DNA from 4 places in the Massilia putida genome. Region 2 is predicted to be linked to each of the others. Evidence: predicted binding sites of a transcription regulator. Region 2 holds the regulator's gene; each other region holds the start of a gene.
The links. The regulator sigma-54, encoded in region 2, starts transcription at its own class of promoters, with help from an activator protein. The targets are predictions, from matches to a motif close to TGGCANGNAANCTGCTTT.
Positions count from the first base shown of each region.

Region 1: the regulator sigma-54 is predicted to act here: its motif matches at 3,156-3,173, upstream of prpB (methylisocitrate lyase).
Region 3: the regulator sigma-54 is predicted to act here: its motif matches at 2,699-2,716, upstream of BVG12_RS23660 (TorF family putative porin).
Region 4: the regulator sigma-54 is predicted to act here: its motif matches at 3,104-3,121, upstream of BVG12_RS35165 (pilin).

Region 1 covers NZ_CP019038.1:5,896,784-5,902,137, reverse strand. Annotated here, with positions in the region: gene acnD (Fe/S-dependent 2-methylisocitrate dehydratase AcnD) at 1-941, opposite strand, end outside; gene prpC (bifunctional 2-methylcitrate synthase/citrate synthase) at 1,043-2,203, opposite strand; gene prpB (methylisocitrate lyase) at 2,222-3,112, opposite strand; gene BVG12_RS28475 (alpha/beta hydrolase) at 3,350-4,618, shown strand; gene BVG12_RS28470 (cation acetate symporter) at 4,515-5,354, opposite strand, start outside.
Region 2 covers NZ_CP019038.1:4,518,540-4,523,893, reverse strand. Annotated here, with positions in the region: gene BVG12_RS22300 (enoyl-CoA hydratase/isomerase family protein) at 1-732, opposite strand, end outside; gene hpf (ribosome hibernation-promoting factor, HPF/YfiA family) at 960-1,319, opposite strand; gene BVG12_RS22290 (RNA polymerase factor sigma-54) at 1,390-2,889, opposite strand; gene lptB (LPS export ABC transporter ATP-binding protein) at 2,892-3,686, opposite strand; gene lptA (lipopolysaccharide transport periplasmic protein LptA) at 3,683-4,261, opposite strand; gene lptC (LPS export ABC transporter periplasmic protein LptC) at 4,301-4,903, opposite strand; gene BVG12_RS22270 (KdsC family phosphatase) at 4,919-5,354, opposite strand, start outside.
Region 3 covers NZ_CP019038.1:4,815,863-4,821,216, reverse strand. Annotated here, with positions in the region: gene BVG12_RS23670 (ammonium transporter) at 1-1,509, opposite strand, end outside; gene BVG12_RS23665 (P-II family nitrogen regulator) at 1,520-1,858, opposite strand; gene BVG12_RS23660 (TorF family putative porin) at 1,871-2,617, opposite strand; gene BVG12_RS23655 (accessory factor UbiK family protein) at 2,885-3,133, shown strand; gene BVG12_RS23650 (hypothetical protein) at 3,160-3,453, opposite strand; gene BVG12_RS23645 (YifB family Mg chelatase-like AAA ATPase) at 3,607-5,133, shown strand; gene BVG12_RS23640 (GlxA family transcriptional regulator) at 5,143-5,354, opposite strand, start outside.
Region 4 covers NZ_CP019038.1:3,363,454-3,368,807, forward strand. Annotated here, with positions in the region: gene BVG12_RS17160 (S9 family peptidase) at 1-941, shown strand, start outside; gene BVG12_RS17165 (O-antigen ligase family protein) at 1,050-2,513, opposite strand; gene BVG12_RS35165 (pilin) at 2,592-3,026, opposite strand; gene sucD (succinate--CoA ligase subunit alpha) at 3,346-4,227, opposite strand; gene sucC (ADP-forming succinate--CoA ligase subunit beta) at 4,245-5,354, opposite strand, start outside.

The DNA.
Region 1 (5,354 bases), 1.4 Mb from region 2:
TATTTGATCGTCTGCTCGTCGATGGCGAACATCGCGGCCGTGGCGCCGTATTCCGGTGCCATGTTGGAGATCGTCGCGCGGTCGCCCAAGGTCAGGTTCGCGGCGCCTTCGCCGTGGAACTCGAGGTAGCTTGATACCACCTTCGACTTGCGCAGGAATTCCGTCAGCGCCAGCACGATGTCGGTCGCGGTGATGCCCGGGCCCGGCTTGCCGGTCAGCTCGACGCCGACGATGTCCGGCAGGCGCATGTACGACGCCCGGCCCAGCATGACGCTCTCCGCCTCCAGGCCGCCGACGCCGATGGCGATGACGCCCAGCGCATCGACCATCGGCGTGTGCGAGTCGGTGCCGACGAGCGTGTCGGGGAACGCCACGCCATCCTTCACCTGCACGACGGGACTCATGCGCTCCAGGTTGATCTGGTGCAGGATGCCGTTCCCCGGCGGGATCACGTCGACGTTTTCGAAGGCCTTCTTGGTCCACTCGATGAAATGGAAGCGGTCCTCGTTGCGGCGGTCCTCGATGGCGCGGTTCTTTTCAAAAGCGTCCGGATCGAAGCCGCCGCATTCGACGGCCAGCGAGTGGTCGACCACCAGCTGGGTCGGCACCACCGGATTCACGAGGGCCGGATTGCCGCCCTCCTGCGCGATCGCGTCGCGCAGGCCGGCCAGGTCGACGAGCGCCGTCTGGCCGAGGATGTCGTGGCAGACGACGCGCGCGGGGAACCACGGGAAATCGAGGTCGCGGCGGCGCTCGATGATCTGCTTCAGCGACGGCACCAGCGCGACGGGATCGCAGCGGCGCACGAGGTTTTCGGCCAGCACGCGCGAGGTGTACGGGAGCGTGTCCCAGGCGCCGGGCTGGATCTCGTCGACGGCGGCGCGCGCGTCGAAGTAATGCAGGCTGGTGCCGTGCAGGGGTTTGCGATATTGGCTGTTCATAGTCTCGATCTCATCATCCGCGGCCTCCCGGCGTCATTCCCGCGCAAGCGGGAATGACGATTTGAAGACCTCGTCTCTCTTATCTGAAGGCCTCGTGCCTCTTATTTACGCTCGGCCAGCGGCACGAACTGCAGGTCTTCCGGCCCGACGTAGTTCGCGCTCGGGCGGATGATCTTGTTGTCGATGCGCTGCTCGATCACGTGGGCCGACCAGCCCGACGTGCGCGAGATGACGAACAGCGGCGTGAACATCGCCGTCGGCACGCCCATCATGTGGTACGACACGGCCGAGAACCAGTCGAGGTTCGGGAACATCTTTTTGACTTCCCACATCACGGATTCGAGGCGCTCGGCGATGTCGAACATCTTCATCGAGCCCGCGCTTTGCGACAGCGTGCGCGCCACTTCCTTGATCACCTTGTTGCGCGGGTCGGAGATCGTGTAGACCGGGTGGCCGAAGCCGATGACGACTTCCTTGTTCGCCACGCGGTTGCGAATGTCGGCTTCCGCTTCGTCCGCGTTCTCGTAGCGCTTCTGGATGTCGAACGCGGCTTCGTTGGCGCCGCCGTGCTTCGGACCGCGCAGCGCGCCGATCGCGCCCGTGATCGCGGAATAGATGTCGGAACCGGTGCCGGCGACGACGCGCGCGGTGAACGTCGACGCGTTGAACTCGTGCTCCGCGTACAGGATCAGCGACGTGTGCATCGCCTTGACCCACTCGTCCGACGGCTTCGTGCCGTGCAGCAGATGCAGGAAGTGGCCGCCGATCGAGTCGTCGTCGGTCTCCACGTCGATACGCTTGCCGTTATGGCTGTAGTGATACCAGTACAGCAGCATCGAGCCGAACGACGCCATCAGGCGGTCGGCGATGTCGCGCGCGCCGGCGATGTTGTGGTCGTCCTTTTCCGGCAGCACGCAGCCGAGGACGGAGACTCCGGTACGCATCACGTCCATCGGATGCGCGCCGGCCGGCAGCGCCTCCAGCGCCGCTTTCACCGACTGCGGCAGGCCGCGCAGCGATTTCAGCTTGGCCTTGTAGCCGCGCAGTTCCGCCTCGTTCGGCAGCTTGCCGTGCACGAGCAGGTAGGCGATTTCCTCGAACTCGCTGTTGTCGGCGACGTCCAGGATGTCGTAGCCGCGGTAGTGCAGGTCGTTGCCGGAGCGGCCCACGGAGCACAGCGCGGTATTGCCGGCGGCGACGCCGGACAGCGCAACGGATTTTTTCGGTTTGAAGGTTGGGGTGTCGGTCTTCACGTCGGTCATCTTGGTCTCCTCGTTTTGTTATTTGGCTTTGTTCTGGGCGAACAGCGCGTCGAGCTTCTGTTCGTAGCTGTGGTAATCGATGCGCTCGTACAGTTCGGCGCGGGTCTGCATCGTGTCGACGACGTTCTTCTGCGTGCCGTCGCGGCGGATGGCCTCATAGACGTTTTCGGCGGCCTTGTTCATTGCGCGGAACGCGGACAGCGGGTACAGGACGATGTCGACGTCGGCGCCGCGCAGCTCGTCCACGGTGAACAGCGGCGTCGCGCCGAATTCCGTGATGTTGGCGAGGATCGGCACCTTGACCGCCTTCTTGAATTGCGCGTACATCTCCAGGCTCGTGATGGCTTCCGGGAAGATCATGTCGGCGCCCGCCTCCACGCAGGCGACCGCGCGTTCCACGGCCTTGTCGAGGCCTTCGACGGCCAGCGCATCGGTACGCGCCATGATCACGAACTGGTCGTCCGTGCGCGCGTCGACGGCGGCCTTCACGCGGTCGACCATCTCGCCCTGGCTGACGATCTCCTTGCCGGGACGGTGGCCGCAGCGCTTGGCGCCGACCTGGTCCTCGATGTGGCAGGCGCCGGCGCCGGCCTTGATCAGCGAGCGGACCGTGCGCGCGACGTTGAAGGCCGAGGAACCGAAACCGGTGTCGATGTCGACGAGCAGCGGCAGGTCGCACACGTCGGTGATGCGGCGCACGTCGATCAGCACGTCTTCGAGGCCCGAGATGCCGAGGTCCGGCAAGCCCAGGGATCCGGCCGCGACGCCGCCGCCGGACAGGTAGATGGCGCGGTAGCCGGCCCGCTTGGCCAGCAGCGCATGGTTGGCGTTGATGGCGCCGATCACCTGCAGCGGATGTTCTTCCTGGACGGCCTGGCGGAATTTGGCGCCGGCGGATTGTTGGCTCATGTCCTTACCTTTCTGTAGCGGGTCTGATGAATATGGCTCATGCATTGCAAAGACCGTGCCAATCGCTCGCGGGCGCGGACAGCCTGGATTTTCAAGCACTTGGGCGTACGGGGCAAGCGCGGCAGTCCACGGCGCGTTGCACGGCGTTTCAATATGAAACATTGGATGAAACGATTGACACATCCTCTGAAATTGAACAGACTGCGCGCGACCGCATCGATCACGACAAGGGGAACCATGTTCAAACGCTCAACCAGGCTATGCGCCGCGCTGCTGGCCGGCCTGTCCATCACCACGCTCGCCGGCGCCGCCGGGCCGGACAGCCGCGCGGACGCGGTCAACATCATCGCCGACATGCGCCGCATCGTCACGCCGCAAGGCATCGAAGAGACACGCGCGGTACGCATCGGCGGCATCGAACAGTGGATCAGCGTGCGCGGCACGGACCGGCGCAACCCCGTGCTGCTGATGCTGCACGGCGGCCCGGGGTATGTCTCGATGCCGACGAGCTGGTACTTCCAGCGCGGCTGGGAAGAGTATTTCACGGTCGTGCAATGGGACCAGCGCGGCGCCGGCAAGACCTATACGGCCAACGATCCGGCCAAGGTGGCGCCGACGATGACGCGGGCGCGCATGCTGCTCGATGCCGAAGAGATGGTGGCGTTTCTGCGCAAGGAATTCGGCAAGGACCGCATTTTCGTGCTCGGCCACTCGTGGGGGTCGTCGCTCGGCATCCAGCTGGCGCAGCGCCATCCGGATTGGCTGCACGCCTACATCGGCATCGGCCAGATCACCGACGGCATGGAGAGCGAGCGCCGCGGCTGGCGGTTCACGATGGATGCGGCGCAACGGGAAGGCAACCGGGAAGCCATCCGCGAACTGGCATCGATCGCGCCGTATGCCGCGCCGGGCAAGCCGCTCGTGCTCAAGGATTTATACCTGCAGCGCAAATGGCTCGCGCGCTACGGCGGCGCCGTGTACGGTAGAACAGGCTCCGACGCGGAATCGAATGCCGTCAAGCTGGCGCCGGAATATACGGACGCCGACCTGCGCACGATCTGGGACGCCACGGAATTTTCGAGCAGCCGCATGCTGACGGACGTGCTGTCGCAGGACTTCAGCGTCTATACGACCTTCTCCTGCCCCATCGTCATCTTCAACGGGCGCCACGACTACAACGTGTCGGCGTCCGCGGCGGCCGAGTGGTTCGCGAAGGTGAAGGCGCCGTCGAAACAACTGGTTCGAGAACTCGGCGCACGAGATCTTCAACGAGGAGCCGGGCAAGACGCTGGTCTCGCTGGTGCGTTACGCGCGGCCGTTCGCGGAAAAAGCCGGGGACGTGGCGCCGTAAACGAAAAAACCCGCACGCGGGCGCGTGCGGGTTTCGCGGATCGAGGTTCGATCAGTGTGCCGTCGCGCCGGAGGCGCCGATACCGGTCTCCGAACGCACTTCCTGTGCTTCGAAGCCGGCCTTGTCGATCGCGGCACGCGGGCTGTTGTCGGTGATCGAGAACAGCCAGATGCCGACGAAGCCGACGGTCATCGAGAACAGTGCCGGCGACGTGTACGGGAAGATGGCGGACGCGTTATGGAACACGTCGACCCACACGGACTTCGACAGCACGGTCAGGATGAACGCGGTGGCCAGGCCCAGGAAGCCGCCCACGGTCGCGCCGCGGGTGGTGCACTTGCTCCACAGGACGGACATGAACAGCACCGGGAAGTTGGCCGAGGCGGCGATGGCGAAGGCCAGCGAGACCATGAAGGCCACGTTGATCTTCTCGAACACGATACCCAGCAGCACGGCGATGATGCCCAGGATGACCGTGGTGATCTTCGACACGCGCAGTTCGCTGCCCGGGGCCGGCTGGCCCTTCTTGATGACGGTGGCGTACAGGTCGTGCGACACGGCCGAGGCGCCGGACAGGGTCAGGCCGGCCACGACGGCCAGGATGGTCGCGAAGGCCACGGCCGAGATGAAGCCGAGGAAGACGTCGCCGCCGACGGCGTTCGCGAGGTGCACGGCCGCCATGTTGTTACCGCCCAGCAGTTTGCCGGCAGCGTCCTTGAACGCCGGGTTCGTACCGACCAGCACGATCGCGCCGAAGCCGATGATGAAGGTCAGGATGTAGAAGTAGCCGATCCAGGTGGTGGCCCACAGCACGGACTTGCGCGCTTCCTTGGCGCTCGGGACCGTGAAGAAGCGCATCAGGATGTGCGGCAAGCCGGCCGTGCCGAACAT
Region 2 (5,354 bases):
GGAGTCCGCGCCGAAGTGGCGGTCGATCGCCTCGCGCTGCGCTGCCAGCTCGCCGGCGTCGGGCGCGAACGGCGCGGCAAACGCGCGGATCGCGCCCGGCAGTTCCGCGCCTGGCGTCGACTCGATCAGCGCGCGCAGCGCGTCCAGTTGGGCGGCCGGTACGAACACGTCGGCCAGGCCGACGTAGATGGCGTCCGCGGCGCCGATGGTCACGCCCGTCACGCCAAGGTAGTGGCCTAGGCGGCCCGGCGCATGCGACAGGAAGTGGCTGCCGCCCACGTCCGGAAACAGGCCGATGTTCACCTCGGGCATGGCGATCTTCGAGCGCTCCGTCACGATGCGCAGGCCGCAATCCGGCCCGCCCTGGGCGATGCCCATGCCGCCGCCCATCACCACGCCATCCATCAGCGCGATATACGGCTTCGGGTAAAAGTGGATCAGGTGGTTGAGCGCGTATTCCTCGGTGAAGAAATCTTCCAGCAGCGGACTGCCCGTCTGCGGCGTGGCTTTGCCGGCCTCATGGAAGAAGCGGATGTCGCCGCCGGCGCACAAGGCTTTCTCGCTCGTGCTGGCGATGACGACGGCGTCGATGCCGGCATGTTCGCGCCAGGCGAGCAGCGTCGCAGTGAGTGCGCGGACCATGTCCAGCGACAGCGAGTTCAGCGCTTTCGGTCGGTCCAGGGTGATGATGCCCGTGCGGTTGGCGATCCGCGTCAGTACGTGTTCGGTCATGTCTCTTCGGCGCGTCGAAAAACCTGCTGCGCGTTGCACTGTCGTTCCGCGATGCTCGCTGTACTCGTCGTACAGCTGCGCTTCTCAAACAACATTGCTGCCGCTCGCGACGGTTTTGCGAGGCTCCTCCTTGTTATTGAAATAATCAGAGATACATTGTAGCGCCCATAAAAACGAAAAGGGCGCCAATGCGCCCTTCGTTCCTCGGTGCTGCGGCTGGCGTGGTATCACGCCGCGACGGCAGCTTCCTCTCCTCCTTCGGACATGCGCTTGATGCACGCGTTGTCATGATCCTTGAGCATTTGCTTGTACTTGACGACCTGACGGTCGAGGCGGTCCATCAGCATGTCGATCGCGGCATATAAATCGTGCGCGGCACTGGCGACATGGACGATCTTGCCCGCGACACGCAGGTTGATCTCCGCTTTCTGGCGTTTTTCTTTCTCGGTGAGATTGTCGATGCAGAGGATGACGTGGGAATCGATCACTTGATCGAAATGGCGGGTGATGCGTTCGAGCTTGTTCTGTACGTATTCTCGGATGGCTGGAGTTACATCGAGATGATGTCCGCTGATTGTGAGATTCATACACACTCCTTTGAAGATGCGTTGCCGTGCGCGCATCAAGCGCAAATGGCAACGTTGTTGCAAGAGTTTGCTACAAGGATTTGCGGAGGCTGACGGGTGGAATCTTCAGCGCCTCACGGTACTTCGCGACCGTGCGCCGCGCGATCACCATTCCCTGTTCCCCTAGCATCTCCGCGATCTTGCTGTCGGATAAGGGATTCTTGGGGTCTTCTGCTCCTGTCAGTTGTACGATGAGGGCCCGTATTGCCGTCGACGATGCTTCGCCTCCCGCTTCGGTGGCAACGTGACTCCCGAAGAAATACTTCAACTCGAACATGCCGTGCGGGGTCAGCATATATTTCTGAGTTGTGACTCGAGAAATTGTGCTCTCGTGTAGACCTAGTGTATCAGCTATCTCACGTAAAACAAGGGGCCGCATCGCGACTGCGCCATGCGAGAAAAAGTTGCGCTGGCGATCCACAATAGCCTGGGCCACGCGCAGGATCGTGTCGAAGCGCTGCCGCATATTCTTGATGAGCCACTTGGCTTCCTGCAACTGTGCACCCAGCTGTGTTTCTGATTTCCCCTGCTTCATCAGCGAGGCGTACAGGCTGTTCACGCGCAGGCGCGGCATCACTTCCGGATTCAGCTGCACGCTCCAGCCGTCCTTGGCGCGGCGCACGATCACGTCGGGCACGACGAAGTCCGACACATCCGAGGCGAACGCCGCGCCCGGATGGGGGTTGCACTGGCGGATGACGGCCTGGGCTTCGCGCAGGTCTTCGTCGTCGCAATCGAGCGCCTTTTTGAGCTTGTTGAATTCACGCTGCGCGAACCACGTCAGGTATTTTTCGACGATGACGAGCGCCATGCGCCGCGTGACGAGCGGCACGCCGGGCATGCGGCGGATCTGCAGGGCCAGGCATTCGGCCGCGCTGCGCGCACCCACGCCGGGCGGGTCCATGCTTTGCACGAGGGCGAGCGCCATGCGCAATTCCTCGAACTCGATCTCCAGTTCGGCCGGCAGGCGCGCGTGGATGTCTTCCAGCGGCTCTTCCAGATAACCGTTGTCGTCCAGCGCATCGACGACGAGTTCCACGAGCGCGCAGTCGCGCGGCGCGCAGCACGTCAGGCGCACCTGCTCCATCAGGTGCTCGCGCAGCGTGACGGGACTCGCTTCCAGTTGCGGGCGGCCGTCTTCATCGTCGCCGCCGCTGCCGCTGCGGCCGTACTCGCCCCAGTCCTCGCCGGCTTCGCTGCCGCCGCCTTCGCCGCTGTCGCCACCCGCTTCGCCGTTCTCGCCATTGCCATGCTCGGCGGGCGCGCCGCCCTCCTCGCCCGAGCCCTGCGCGGCCGGCGCCTCACCGGCCTGCGTCGATGCCGGCGCGCTGTTGATGGCGCCGTCGGCCAGCAGGCGCACCGACCGGTCGAGCGGATCGTCGAGCCGTTCGAGCAAGGGGTTCTCGCTCAAGACCTGCTCGATTTCCTGGTGCAGCTCCAGAGTCGACAGCTGCAACAGCCGGATCGATTGCTGGAGTTGGGGCGTCAGTGCAAGGTGCTGTGAAGTCTTGAGTTGCAGCGTCTGTTTCATGACTACATTCGGAAGTGTTCGCCCAGGTAAACGCGGCGCACCGATTCATTGGCGATGATGTCGTCGGGTCGGCCGGATGCCAGCACCGCCCCCTGGTTGATGATGTAGGCGCGGTCGCAGATGCCGAGCGTCTCGCGCACATTATGGTCCGTGATCAGCACGCCGATGCCGCGCTCCTTCAGGAAGCGCACGATACGTTGGATCTCGATGACGGCAATTGGATCCACGCCGGCGAACGGTTCGTCCAGCAGCACGAAGCGCGGATTGGTCGCGAGGGCGCGCGCGATCTCCACGCGGCGGCGCTCGCCGCCCGACAGCGACAGGGCCGGGCTCTCGCGCAACTTTTCGATCTGCAGCTCGGTCAGCAGCTCGTCGAGGCGTTCGGCGATGCGCGTCTTGGTCAGCGGCTTGCCGTTCTCGCGCTGCAATTCCAGCACGGCGCGGATGTTCTCTTCGACCGTCAGCTTGCGGAACACCGACGCTTCCTGCGGCAGGTACGACAGGCCCAGCAGCGCGCGCCGGTGGATCGGCAGGCGCATGATGTCGGTGCCGTTGATGTCGATGCTGCCGGCGTCCGACGGCACCAGGCCCACGATCATGTAGAACGACGTCGTCTTGCCCGCGCCGTTCGGCCCCAGCAGGCCGACGACTTCGCCGCACGCGACCTGCAGCGACACGTCGCGCACCACGAGGCGCTTGCCGTAGCTCTTCTGCAGGCCCTTGACGACCAGCGTGCTGCCGCCGCATTCGACCGGCGGAACCTCGGTGCGTACGTCCATCGTGCGGGCCTCCGTCATTGCTTGCCCGCCGGTGCCGGGGCGGCCGCCGGGGTCGCCTGCGCCGGCGCACGGTGCGGCTGCAGCGTGATGCTGCCGCGGCCATTGCCCGGCTTGTCGGCGCCGGTGGCGTCGTTGCGGCCGACCAGCACCTCTTTGCGGTTGTCGTAGGAGATGAATTTGCTGTCCATTTCCTGCGTGACCTTCTGGCCCTCGAGCTGGCGGATCATCGCTTTCGAGAACAGCTTGACGAGGTCGTTGCGCTCGTCGTATTCGATGCGCTGGGCGCGGCCTTCGTCCCACAGGTCGGGGCCGCCATCGCGCTTCTGGCGGAAGGTCGCGAGCTTGCCCGGCTCGGCCGTCAGGATGAACGTGTGGTAGCCGTCCGGCGATTCCTTGACCTCGGCGCGGTCCGACTTGAGGATCATGGTGCCGCGCGTGATGATCACGTTGCCGGTGGCGACATAGTTCTGCGTCACCTGGTCGACGTTGGCCTTGTCGTACTGGATGTTGATCGGCTTGAGCGCGTCCGCCCTCTCGGCCGAAGCAGCCAGCGGCACCAGCAGGAAGATGGCGGCGGCGAGTATTTTTTTCATTCGGTTGTCCTCTCTATTGGCCTATTGGCTTCAGCGGGCTCAGCGCGACTGGCGCGGCGGATAGCTGATTGCGCCGCGGCCGCCCAGTTCGATCTGCTGGGTGGCGTTGTTGGCCACCATGCCCACGGCGTCGACCGATGCTTTACCGAGCGTCATGTGGATCGGCCGGTCGGTCTTGGCGATCTCGTCGTCCGTCAGCACGGTCAGCACTTCCGTGCGGATCCGCAGCGGCTGCGACGCCGCGTTGCCGGGGCGCTGGATGTCGACGTTGCCGGTCAGGTCGATCTGGTTCTGGTTCTGGTTTACGAGCGCGTGCTCGGCCGTCATCGTCATGGGCGGATGCTCGGTGGTGAGGCTCTGCACGACGGGCTTGTCGACGAGGGCCGTGTTGTCGGCCGGGCGGTGCGTCAGGCGTTCGCCCGAGATCACGTAGCGCGGCTTGCCGGCCTCCGACATGCGCACCCAGCTGAAGTTGTCGACGATGTAATCGGGCTCGTTGCCCGGGTTGGCATGCGGCCCGCTCTCCTCGCCCTGCATCACCTGCACGAGCCAGAAGCTGCCGAACGCAAAGAATACGGCGGTCAGCATCAGGGCCAGCAGGCGCCAGCGGTGCGCGGTACGTTTGTAGGAGGCGGGAGCCATGGCGCGCTCGTCCTCTTATCCGAAGTAAGGCGCGAGCGCCTGTTCGTAGGTGCCCTGGGCGCGCATCACCATGTCGCACACTTCGCGCACGGCGCCGCGGCCGCCCGGGTTCTGCGTCACGTAATGGGCGCGGTGCCGCACTTCCGGATGCCCGCTCGGCACGGTCACGGCAAAGCCCACGCGCGTGAACAGCGGCAGGTCGATCACGTCGTCGCCGATGTAGCCGCATTCCTCGGCCGTCACGCCGGTCTTGGCGAGCAGCTCGGCGAACGCGAGGCGCTTGTCGTGCTGGCCCTGGAACACGTGCGTGATCCCCAGGTCGCTTGCGCGCTTGATGACGATGGGCGACGTGCGCGCGCTGATGATCGCGGTCTGCACGCCCGTGCGGTTCAACAGCTGGATGCCGAGGCCGTCCAGCACGTAGAACGTCTTCGTGACTTCGCCGTCCGGG
Region 3 (5,354 bases), 300 kb from region 2:
GCCTTCGCGCTCCTCGTCCTCGGGGACACGCAGGCCGACCACGACGTCGACGATCTTGTAGGCAATGAACGAGACGACGGCCGACCACACGATGGTGGTGCCGACGGCTTCCGCCTGCACCAGCACCTGGTGGGCGATCGAGTACGGATCGGCGGACATCTTGTTGGTGACGTAGTCGAAGATGCCCTGGCCGCCCAGTTGCGGTGCCGCGAACACGCCGGTCAGCAGCGCGCCCAGGATACCGCCCACGCCGTGCACGCCGAACACGTCCAGCGAGTCGTCGGCGCCGATCATGCGCTTCAGGCCGTTCACGCCCCACAGGCAGACGATGCCGGCGACGAGGCCGATGATCAGTGCGCCCATCGGACCGACGTAGCCGCAGGCCGGGGTGATGGCGACGAGGCCGGCGACGGCACCCGAGGCGCCGCCCAGCATCGACGGCTTGCCCTTGGTGATCCACTCGCCGAAGACCCACGACACGGTGGCGGCGGCGGTGGCCAGCAGGGTGTTGATGAAGGCCAGCGCGGCGACGTCGCCCGCTTCCAGGGCCGAACCGGCATTGAAGCCGAACCAGCCCACCCACAGCAGCGAGGCGCCGATCATGGTCATCGTCAGCGAGTGCGGCGCCATCGATTCACGGCCGTAGCCGACGCGCTTGCCGATCAGGACTGCACCGACGAGGCCGGCGATAGCGGCGTTGATGTGCACCACGGTGCCGCCCGCGAAGTCGAGGGCGCCCTTCTGGAACAGCCAGCCGGCCTTGGCGGTCTCGGCGTCGAGGGTGGCGGCGGTGATGGCGTCCGGACCGGTCCAGAACCAGACCATGTGGGCGACCGGCAGGTAGCCGAACGTGAACCACAGCACGACGAACAGCAGCACGGCCGAGAAGCGGGCGCGCTCGGCGAAGGCGCCGATGATCAGGCCGCAGGTAATGGCCGCGAACGTGCCCTGGAACGCCACGTAGACGAACTCGGGGATGACGACGCCCTTGCTGAAGGTGGCCGCCGTCGCGAACGTGGCCTTGGCCGGATCCCAGATGCCGTTCAGGAACAGACGGTCGAAGCCGCCGATGAACGCGGTGTTCTCCGTGAACGCCAGCGAGTAGCCGTACAGGCACCACAGCACGATGATGACGGCGAAGATCATGAAGACCTGCAGCAGCACGGACAGCATGTTCTTGGAGCGGACCAGGCCGCCGTAGAACAGGGCCAGGCCCGGGATCGTCATCATGATCACCAGCAGGGTGGCGACCATCATCCAGGCGGTGTCGCCCTTCTGCGGGGTCGGTGCGGCGGCGGCGGCCGGGGCGGCCGGGGCGGCAGCGGCCGCAGCGACAGGCGCCGATGCTGCCGGTGCCGCGGCCGCCGGGGCGGCCGGTGCGCTGGCGGCCGGTGCGGCAGCGGCGATTGCTGCCGGTTTGGCGGCATCCTGGGCCAGGGCCGGGGCGGATGCGGCCAGCGCCATGGCGACGGATACGCCTGCGATCAGTTTTGTGATGGTGTGGATCATCGGATTCCCCTTACAGCGCTTCGTTGCCGGTTTCACCGGTACGGATACGGACTACCTGCTCCAGGTTGGAGACGAAAATTTTGCCGTCACCGATCTTGCCGGTGCGCGCGGCGCTCTGGATCGTATCGATCACCTGGTCGACGATGGCGTCGTCGACCGCTGCCTCGATCTTGGTCTTCGGCAGGAAATCGACGACGTATTCCGCGCCGCGGTAGAGCTCGGTATGGCCCTTCTGGCGGCCGAAACCCTTCACTTCGGTCACGGTGATACCCTGGACGTTGATTTCCGAGAGGGCTTCACGCACCTCGTCGAGCTTGAAGGGTTTGATGATGGCGGTAATCATTTTCATACGATTGCCTCTTCAGAAAGTTTTTGAAACAGTGAGCAGGGCCGCGGACTTGCCCAGGTTTTCCGCGGACGGGCTCCGGTAGGCACTGGTGTCGGCCTTGATCCACGCCAGGGCCACCGAGCAGACGCCCAGGTCCTTGGTCACGCCGAGCTTGTAGTCAATGTAGGAAAGCGAACCGTTATGACGCACGTTCTGGCGGCCGGCATGCAGGTTCAGCGTGAAGCCGCTGCCGACGTCGACGTTGGCGCCGATGTCCAGGTAGCCGCTGCCCTTGCTGTCGGCCGTGCCGAACAGGTTCGTCAGCGAATGCGAGTACTTGACGTAGGCCGGGCCGAAACCGAGCTGCCCGTACAGTTCGAAGGTGTTGGCATTCGGATGCAGGCCGTTGCTCGGGTAGAAGTAGTACAGGCCGCCCACGTCATAGGTGATGTCGCTGGTGATGTTGCCGCGCTTGCCGCCGTAGAAATCCCATTCGACGTCGCCGCTGCCGCCCGCATCCTTGGTCCACTTGATGGTGGACAGCCAGGTGCCCGCGTACAGGCCGGTCGGGTTGTGGGTGTAGTCGGCGCCGCCCTGCAGCGCGGGGTCCAGACGCGATTGGGAAATGCCGCGGTAGCGATAATCGCTCGTCAGCGCCGCATTGAAGCTCACCTCATTGTCCGGCTTCTGCTCCTCGGCGCCGGCCAGCCCGATGCCAAGGCTCCACAGGCTGACGGCCAATACTGCAACGTGGGGCCAATTGCTGTTACGACGCTTCATACACACTCCCTTGTAGTTGAACATATTCTTGAGTTGCGGTTTACAATCCGGGATCGCGACCTCGTTATGGTTTATGGTTGATTAGCAGGATGCGTGCCACCCCTTGTCGGCCCCGGTACTCGCTTGTTTTTCGCGCCTTATGCCCCCACTTTTTTGGTTTCAAAAAACAAACGAGACCAGGACGCGTGCGCCGTCACGGTGCACGCACCAATTCAGGACCATGCGCACCACATTGGTGCGGCGCGCCGACTCAAGGAATAGTGTGAAATGAACAATTTTTTTAATGATTTGCAGGGCAAGCTCAACGAAGTCTTCGAGAACTCGCCCGCCAAGGACATCGAACGCAACGTCAAGGCGATGATGACCCAGGGTTTTTCGAAGCTCGACCTCGTGACGCGCGAAGAGTTCGACATCCAGGCCCAGGTGCTGGCGAAGACGCGCGCCAAGCTCGACGCGCTCGAACTGCGCGTGGCCGAACTGGAAGCAAAGCTGGCGGCCGCCGATACCAAGGCTTGAGCCCTACGGGCGGCCTTGCGCCGCCCTCACCTCGCGAACCGCACCATCAACCGCCACGCCGCGAACAAGGCCGCGCCGCCCAGGCTGACCGCGAGCACGATCGCCACCATCCAGCCCACCGGATTGGTCAACCCGGCGCTGTCCGCTGCAAAGACCAACGCACACGCCAGCGCCACTTGCGCGATCCATACGGCCCGCAGCGGCCGGAACGCGCCCGGATCCCCGCGCCGCCACAGGCGCAGCGCCACCCACGTCACAGGCCCGCACAGCAGGCAGAACAGGAGCGCGAGGGCAAGCAGGGCAAGAATCAGTCTGGGCATGCGTCGATAGGATCAAGGCCGGCCAGGCGGCCGGGCCCGCTACATTACCAGAGCGCACGCGAAAAAAGTTCGGTGTCCATGCCTGTCCCCTCTCAACAGGCATCCGTTCCGCTTGCCTAAGATGAGGCCTCGTCCACCGCTGAAGGAACCCGATTGAGCCTCGCCGTCCTCAGGAGCCGCGCCCTCGCCGGCATGGAAGCGCCCGCCGTCAGCGTGGAAGTCCACCTGGCCAACGGGCTGCCGGCCATGAATATCGTGGGTCTTGCCGACGCCGAGGTGCGCGAGTCGAAGGACCGCGTACGCGCCGCGCTGCAGAACTCGGGCTTCGAGGTCCCGAGCCGGCGCATCACGATCAACCTCGCGCCGGCCGAACTGCCCAAGGAATCGGGCCGGTTCGACTTGCCCATCGCGCTGGGCATCCTGGCCGCGTCCGAACAGATCCCGGCCGCGGCGCTGGACGGCTATGAATTCGCCGGCGAACTGTCGCTGTCGGGAGAACTGCGCCCCGTGCGTGGCGCGCTGGCGATGAGTTTCGCGATGCTGCGCCGGCACACCGATGGCGACGCGCCGGCGCGCGCCTTCGTGCTGCCCTGGGCGAACGCGGACGAAGCGGCGCTCGTGACGGACGCCGCCATCTATCCCGCCCGCTCGTTGCTGGAGGTGTGTGCGCACTTCGCCGCCAAGGCCGACGACGCGCGCTTGCAGCGCTACCGGCCCGCGTCGTCCGATGATGCGCCCGTGTACCCGGACTTCGCCGACGTCAAGGGCCAGCAGCAGGTCAAGCGCGCGCTCGAGGTGGCGGCCGCGGGCCTTCACTCCGTGCTGCTGATCGGACCGCCGGGCGCCGGCAAGAGCATGCTGGCGTCCCGCTTCCCCGGCCTGCTGCCGCCGATGTGCGAGGACGAAGCGCTGGAGACGGCCGCGCTCCAGTCGCTGGCCGGCAGCTTCGCCATCGAACGTTGGCGACGGCGGCCGTTCCGCAATCCGCACCACACGAGTTCCGGCGTGGCCCTCGTCGGCGGGGGACAAGTGCCGCGGCCCGGAGAAATTTCGCTGGCCCATCACGGCGTCCTGTTCCTGGACGAGCTCCCGGAATTCGACCGCAAGGTGCTGGAAGTACTGCGCGAACCGCTGGAAACGGGCGCCATCACGATCTCGCGCGCTGCCCGCCAGGCCGACTTCCCCGCGAACTTTCAATTGATCGCGGCGATGAATCCGTGCCCGTGCGGCTGGCTGGGCCATCCATCAAATAAATGCCGCTGCACGCCGGACGCCGTCCAGCGCTACCAGGACCGCATTTCCGGCCCCCTCCTCGACCGCATCGACATCCAGGTGCCCATGACGGCGATGGCGCCGGACACGATGGCCCAACTGGCCGACGGGGAGCCGAGCGCGGCCATCGCGGAAAGAGTCGCGTGCGCGCATGCGCGCCAGCTGGCGCGCCAGGGCAAGGCCAATCAAAAGCTGACGACGCGCGAGATCGACACCCACTGCCGCCTCGACGACGCCGCCGAGCGGCTGCTGGGCGACGCTATGCAGCACCTGCACTGGTCGGCGCGCGCCTACCACCGCGTGCTCAAGGTGGCGCGCACGGTCGCCGACCTGGCGGAATCCGAGACGGTGAAGCCCGCCCACGTGGCCGAGGCGATCCAGTACCGGCGCGGCTTACGCGATCGCTGATACGGGGAATCAGGCGAGCCCGGCCGATGCCTGCTCGCGTGCCGCGCGCTTGATGGCCTGGGGCGGCTGGCCGAAGGCGCGCAGGAAGGCGCGGCGCATGCGCTCGGGATCGGAGAAGCCGGTCTCGCGCGCCACCACGTCGATCGAGTGGTTGCTGCCCTCGATCATGGCGCGTGCCGCTTCCACGCGCAGCACCTCGATCGCGCGCGCGGGCGACTGGC
Region 4 (5,354 bases), 1.2 Mb from region 2:
AGGGCGCGATCGGCGGCTTCGACGTGCGCGGCAACACCGTCGCCTACACCCAGGCGAATCTGGCGTCCGGCGCGCAATTGTTCAGCATGCAGCTAGGCAGCAACAAGCCGGTGCAACTGACCCACGTGAACGAACAAAAACTGGCGGACGTACGCTGGGGCGAATATGAACAGTTTTCGTTCAAGGGCGCGAACGGCGACACCGTCTACGGCCACGTGATGAAGCCATGGAATTATGAGCCGGGCAAGAAGTACCCGATCGCCTTCCTCGTGCACGGCGGCCCGCAGGGCAGCTTCGGCAACGGCTGGAGCTACCGCTGGAACCCGCAGGTGTATGCGGGCGCCGGCTACGCGACCGTGTTCATCGATTTCCACGGCTCGACCGGCTATGGCCAGAAATTCACGGATGCCATCAGTGGCGACTGGGGCGGCAAGCCGCTCGAGGACCTGAAAAAAGGTCTGGCCGCGGCCGAGGCGAAATATGCCTGGCTGGACCGCTCGCACGCATGCGCGCTGGGCGCCTCATACGGCGGCTATATGATGAACTGGATCGAGGGCAACTGGTCGGACGGGTTCAAATGCATCGTCAACCACGACGGCGTGTTCGACACCCGCGGCATGGCCTATTCCACCGAAGAACAATGGTTCACCGACTGGGAAAACGGCGGCCCGTATTTCACCGTACCGGAAAAGCATGAGCGCTTCAACCCCGTGCTGCACGTGAACAAGTGGAAGACGCCGATGCTCGTCGTGCAGGGCGACCTCGACTTCCGCATCCCGACGGCCCAGGGCCTGTCCACGTTCACGGCACTGCAGCGCCGCGGCATCGACAGCAAGCTGCTCGTGTTCCCGGACGAGAATCACTGGGTCCTGAAACCCGCCAACTCGTTGCTGTGGCATCACACCGTCATCGGCTGGCTGGATCAGCACCTGAAACAGTAAATGACGGACCTGGATCCGGTGCGCTGCACGCTGTTGCGGAATCTGACGTATGAAGGGTTGCCGGCGGATCGGCAAAAGATCGTGTAAGCGCCGCCGGCCCGCTATCGCTCAAAAAAAGCCCAGTTCCCACAGGCGCGGCCAGCGCAGGCCCCGGTTCACGGCGGCGTTCGGCGTACCGTCGTTCATCACGTCGACGACATCGGCGTAGACGCCCCCGGCCAGGGCAACCAGCGCGACCAGCAGGATCAACATGGTGGCGAGTCGCGTTGCCCCGCCGGCTGCACGCGGCGGCTGCGCCGCCGGGGCGCTCATGCGTACCCAGGCAATGGCGAATCCGAGGTACAGGGCGATCGCCAACTGGCTCTGGGGCATCACGATCAGGCCCGAAACCAGGCCGTCGACGAGCACCGCGGCGCCGCTGACCAGCAATGCCGGCAATACGACACTGCCGCCTTCGACGGACGACATGCCCGCGCGCGAACGCACGAGCGCACTCATGCCCTGGAACAAGGCGAAGCCAAGCAACGGCAGCGCCGGCAAGCCCCACTCGACCGCAATCTGCAGCACCCAGTCATGCGGATGCGCCGCCAGGCGGAAGCGGAGCGCATCGTGGGCGAAGTGCATGGGACCGACGCCGAACCAGGGATGCTGGCGGATCAGTTCGAGAGCATTTCCCCATATAAAGGAGCGCATGCTCGAAGGATCGTTCTTGCTACGTTCGAGCGCATAGTCGAGGGCGCCGAAGCTGCCGTTGCCGGCGAGCACCGGCACGATGACGAGGAAGACGACATACATGGCGATACCGCCTGCGAAGGTCACCGCGAATGTCTTCAGGTAGGCGACTGCGGAACGCCGCAGCACGATCGCGGCGAACACGACGCCGGCCGCGAGTCCCAGCAGGCTGCCGCGGCCCGTCGTGGCGATGATGCTGAGCCACCAGAGCGATACCAGCGTCAGCCAGAGGTAACGCAAGCGGGACGCGCGTGGCGTCAGGCAGCAAAGGAGGACCAGCAGCGGAAGCAGCACCGTCTGCGTATGGTTGAAAAAGCGGATATTGCTGAAGCCGGGCGCGAAGTCCAGGGCTTCCAGATGGGTGCCAAGCGCGAATGAAGCGCAGTAATTGACGACGATGCGCACCGCATGCAGCACGGCGGCGCAACCGAGGGCCTGCAGCGCTATCTGCATCACCGGCATGCCGCCGCGCTGGACCTGGGCGGCGATTGCCAGCGCCATGGCCAGCAGCAGCACGAACATCGCCACCTCGACCCCGGCATAACCGGGCGCGTAGGCCATCGTGGCGGCCACGGCACCGTAGGCGAAAAACAGGGCGAGGCTGCGGCCTCCCCAGGAAGCGCCGAAGAACGCGATCAGCCCATCGGATCGGGCGAGGACAAGGGTGAGTCCTGCCAGCAGCAGGAACGCGATTTCATGGATACGCTGCTCGTCGTGTCCTATCCTGCTCAAGAAATTGATCCCCAAAACGACAATCAAGGCGAACAGGTAAGCGGCCGGCACGATCCGCTTCCAAACGGGATGATTGTCAAGCTTGGCGGTTGCAGTCGTTGTCGTCATGGCGGAAAGTAATAAAAAATGCCGCCCAGCTTACACTGAGCGGCATTTTCAGAAGGATCGTCGGGAGACGAGGTCCGATTAGCTCTGGCCGACGCAGACGCCGGTGGTGCCGATCAGCTTTTGCTTGATAGTCGCTGCGGCGCAGCTCCAGCCACCGTTGACATCGCGGGTCAGGACGATATTCTGGCCGGAGACGGTCGACGGGCCGCCGACGATGGCGCAGGTCAGCGTGGTGCCGGTCACGGTGAAGCTCGAGCAGTTGGCGGTGGCGGTGGTCGACAAGCCGACGTCTGCAGGCGTGCTCGGCGTTGCGCCTTCGTTCAGCTTGACTTCAAAGGCGGTCTTGCCGGCCGACACTTCGCCCAGCGCGGCGGCGAATTTCGACTTGGCGACGTAGTCCTGGTAAGCCGGGATCGCCACGGCGGCCAGGATACCGATAATCGCGACAACGATCATCAGTTCGATCAGGGTGAAGCCGGCTTGGGCCTTCTTGACGATTTTCGGTGCTTTCATGATGTTTCTCCAGGTTGGGGGCACTGCAAATTAAAGGGTGTTTCGTATTCGGTACTGCTTGCTTCTGCCCTGTACTATATGCAACCGCCGTGCCAGGTCGTTTCCGTATGGAATCGTTAGCACCGTGCTATCAAATTGTGGGTTTTCGCGTGTTTTCCGCATTGCCGCATGACAATTTTTGTCACCGGGCATGGCGAAAATTGTCATCCTGCCGGATTTTGTTGAGTTGCGACAAAAATTGTCAGCTTGTCGTGCCCGCCTGGACGAAAAAAAACGGGACGCCGAAGCGTCCCGTTTCATCGGATACGGATCCGCGGGATTACAGCATCGCCTTCAGCAGACGCGCCATTTCCGACGGGTTCTTAGTCACCGTAATGCCGCAGGCTTCCATGATTTCCAGCTTGGCTTGCGCGGTGTCGGCACCGCCCGAAATCAGCGCGCCGGCGTGGCCCATGCGCTTGCCCGGCGGCGCGGTGACGCCAGCGATGAAGCCGACGACCGGCTTCTTCATGTTGTCCTTGATCCAGTAAGCAGCGTTGGCCTCGTCCGGGCCGCCGATCTCGCCGATCATGATGACGGCGTCCGTGTCCGGATCGTCGTTGAACATCTTCATCACGTCGATGTGCTTCAGACCGTTGATCGGGTCGCCGCCGATGCCGACTGCCGACGATTGGCCCAGGCCCAGCGCGGTCAGCTGACCGACGGCTTCGTACGTCAGCGTGCCCGAACGGGACACGACGCCGATGCGGCCTTTCTTGTGGATGTGACCCGGCATGATGCCGATCTTGATCTCGTCCGGCGTGATCAGACCCGGGCAGTTCGGGCCCAGCAGCAGGGTCTTCGAACCGGCCTTGGCCATGCGATCCTTGACTTCCATCATGTCACGGACGGGGATGCCTTCGGTGATGCAAATCGCCAGGTCCAGCTCGGCTTCGACGGCTTCCCAAATGGCGGCGGCGGCGCCTGCCGGCGGGACGTAGATGACCGACACGGTGGCGCCGGTTTCCTGCTTGGCTTCCTTGACGCTCGCGAAGATGGGGATACCCTCGAAGTCCTCACCGGCTTTCTTCGGGTTCACGCCGGCAACGAAGGCTTCACGGCCGTTCGCGTAGTCGCGGCACATGCGGGTGTGGAATTGGCCGGTCTTGCCGGTGATACCTTGGGTGATGACTTTGGTGTCTTTGTTAATCAGAATCGACATTTTATTTCCTTCGCGAATTAAGCTTGGCCAGCTGCAGCGGCAACGACCTGCTTCGCTGCGTCTTCCATGGTGTCAGCCGAGATGATCGGCAGGCCGGAGTCGGCCAGCATCTTCTTGCCCAGGTCTTCGTTGGTGCCCTTCATGCGGACGACCAGCGGCACTTGCAGCGACACGGCCTTCGATGCGGTGATCACGCCTTCGGCGATCACGTCGCAGCGCATGATGCCGCCGAAGATGTTGACCAGGATGGCTTTCAGGCCCGGGTTCTTCAGCATGATCTTGAAGGCTTCCGTGACCTTCTCGGCGGTCGCGCCGCCGCCGACGTCCAGGAAGTTGGCCGGCTCGCCGCCGAACAGCTTGATGGTGTCCATGGTGGCCATGGCCAGGCCGGCGCCGTTCACCAGGCAGCCGATGTTGCCGTCCAGCGAGATGTAGGCCAGGTCGAATTTCGATGCTTCGACTTCAGCCGGATCTTCTTCGTCCAGGTCGCGGTAGGCGACGATTTCCGGATGGCGGAACAGGGCGTTCGAGTCGAAGTTGAACTTGGCGTCCAGGGCGATGACTTTGCCGTCGCCGGTCAGGATCAGCGGGTTGATTTCGGCCAGCGATGCGTCGGTGTCCCAGTAGGCTTTGTACAGGCCTTGCAGGTTGGCGCGGGCAGCCGGGATCGAGGCTTCCGGCACGCCGATCTTGGCGGCGATGCTGTCAGCGTCGGCGTCGGTCAGGCCGACGGCCGGATCGATGGCGATGGTGTGGATCTTTTCCGGGTTGCTGTGTGCGACTTCTTCGATGTCCATGCCGCCTTCCGACGAGGCCATCAGCACGACGCGCTGGGTGACGCGGTCGGTGACCATCGACACGTACAGTTCTTTCTTGATGTCGGCGCCTTCTTCGATCAGCAGGCGGCGGACTTTCTGGCCTTCCGGACCGGTCTGGTGGGTCACCAGCTGCATGCCCAGGATCTGGTTCGCGTATTCACGCACTTGTTCCAGCGACTTGGCGACTTTCACGCCGCCGCCCTTGCCGCGGCCGCCAGCATGGATCTGGGCCTTGACCACCCAGACCGGACCGCCCAGCTCTTCAGCTGCCTTGACAGCCTCGTCAACCGACAAGCACGGAATGCCGCG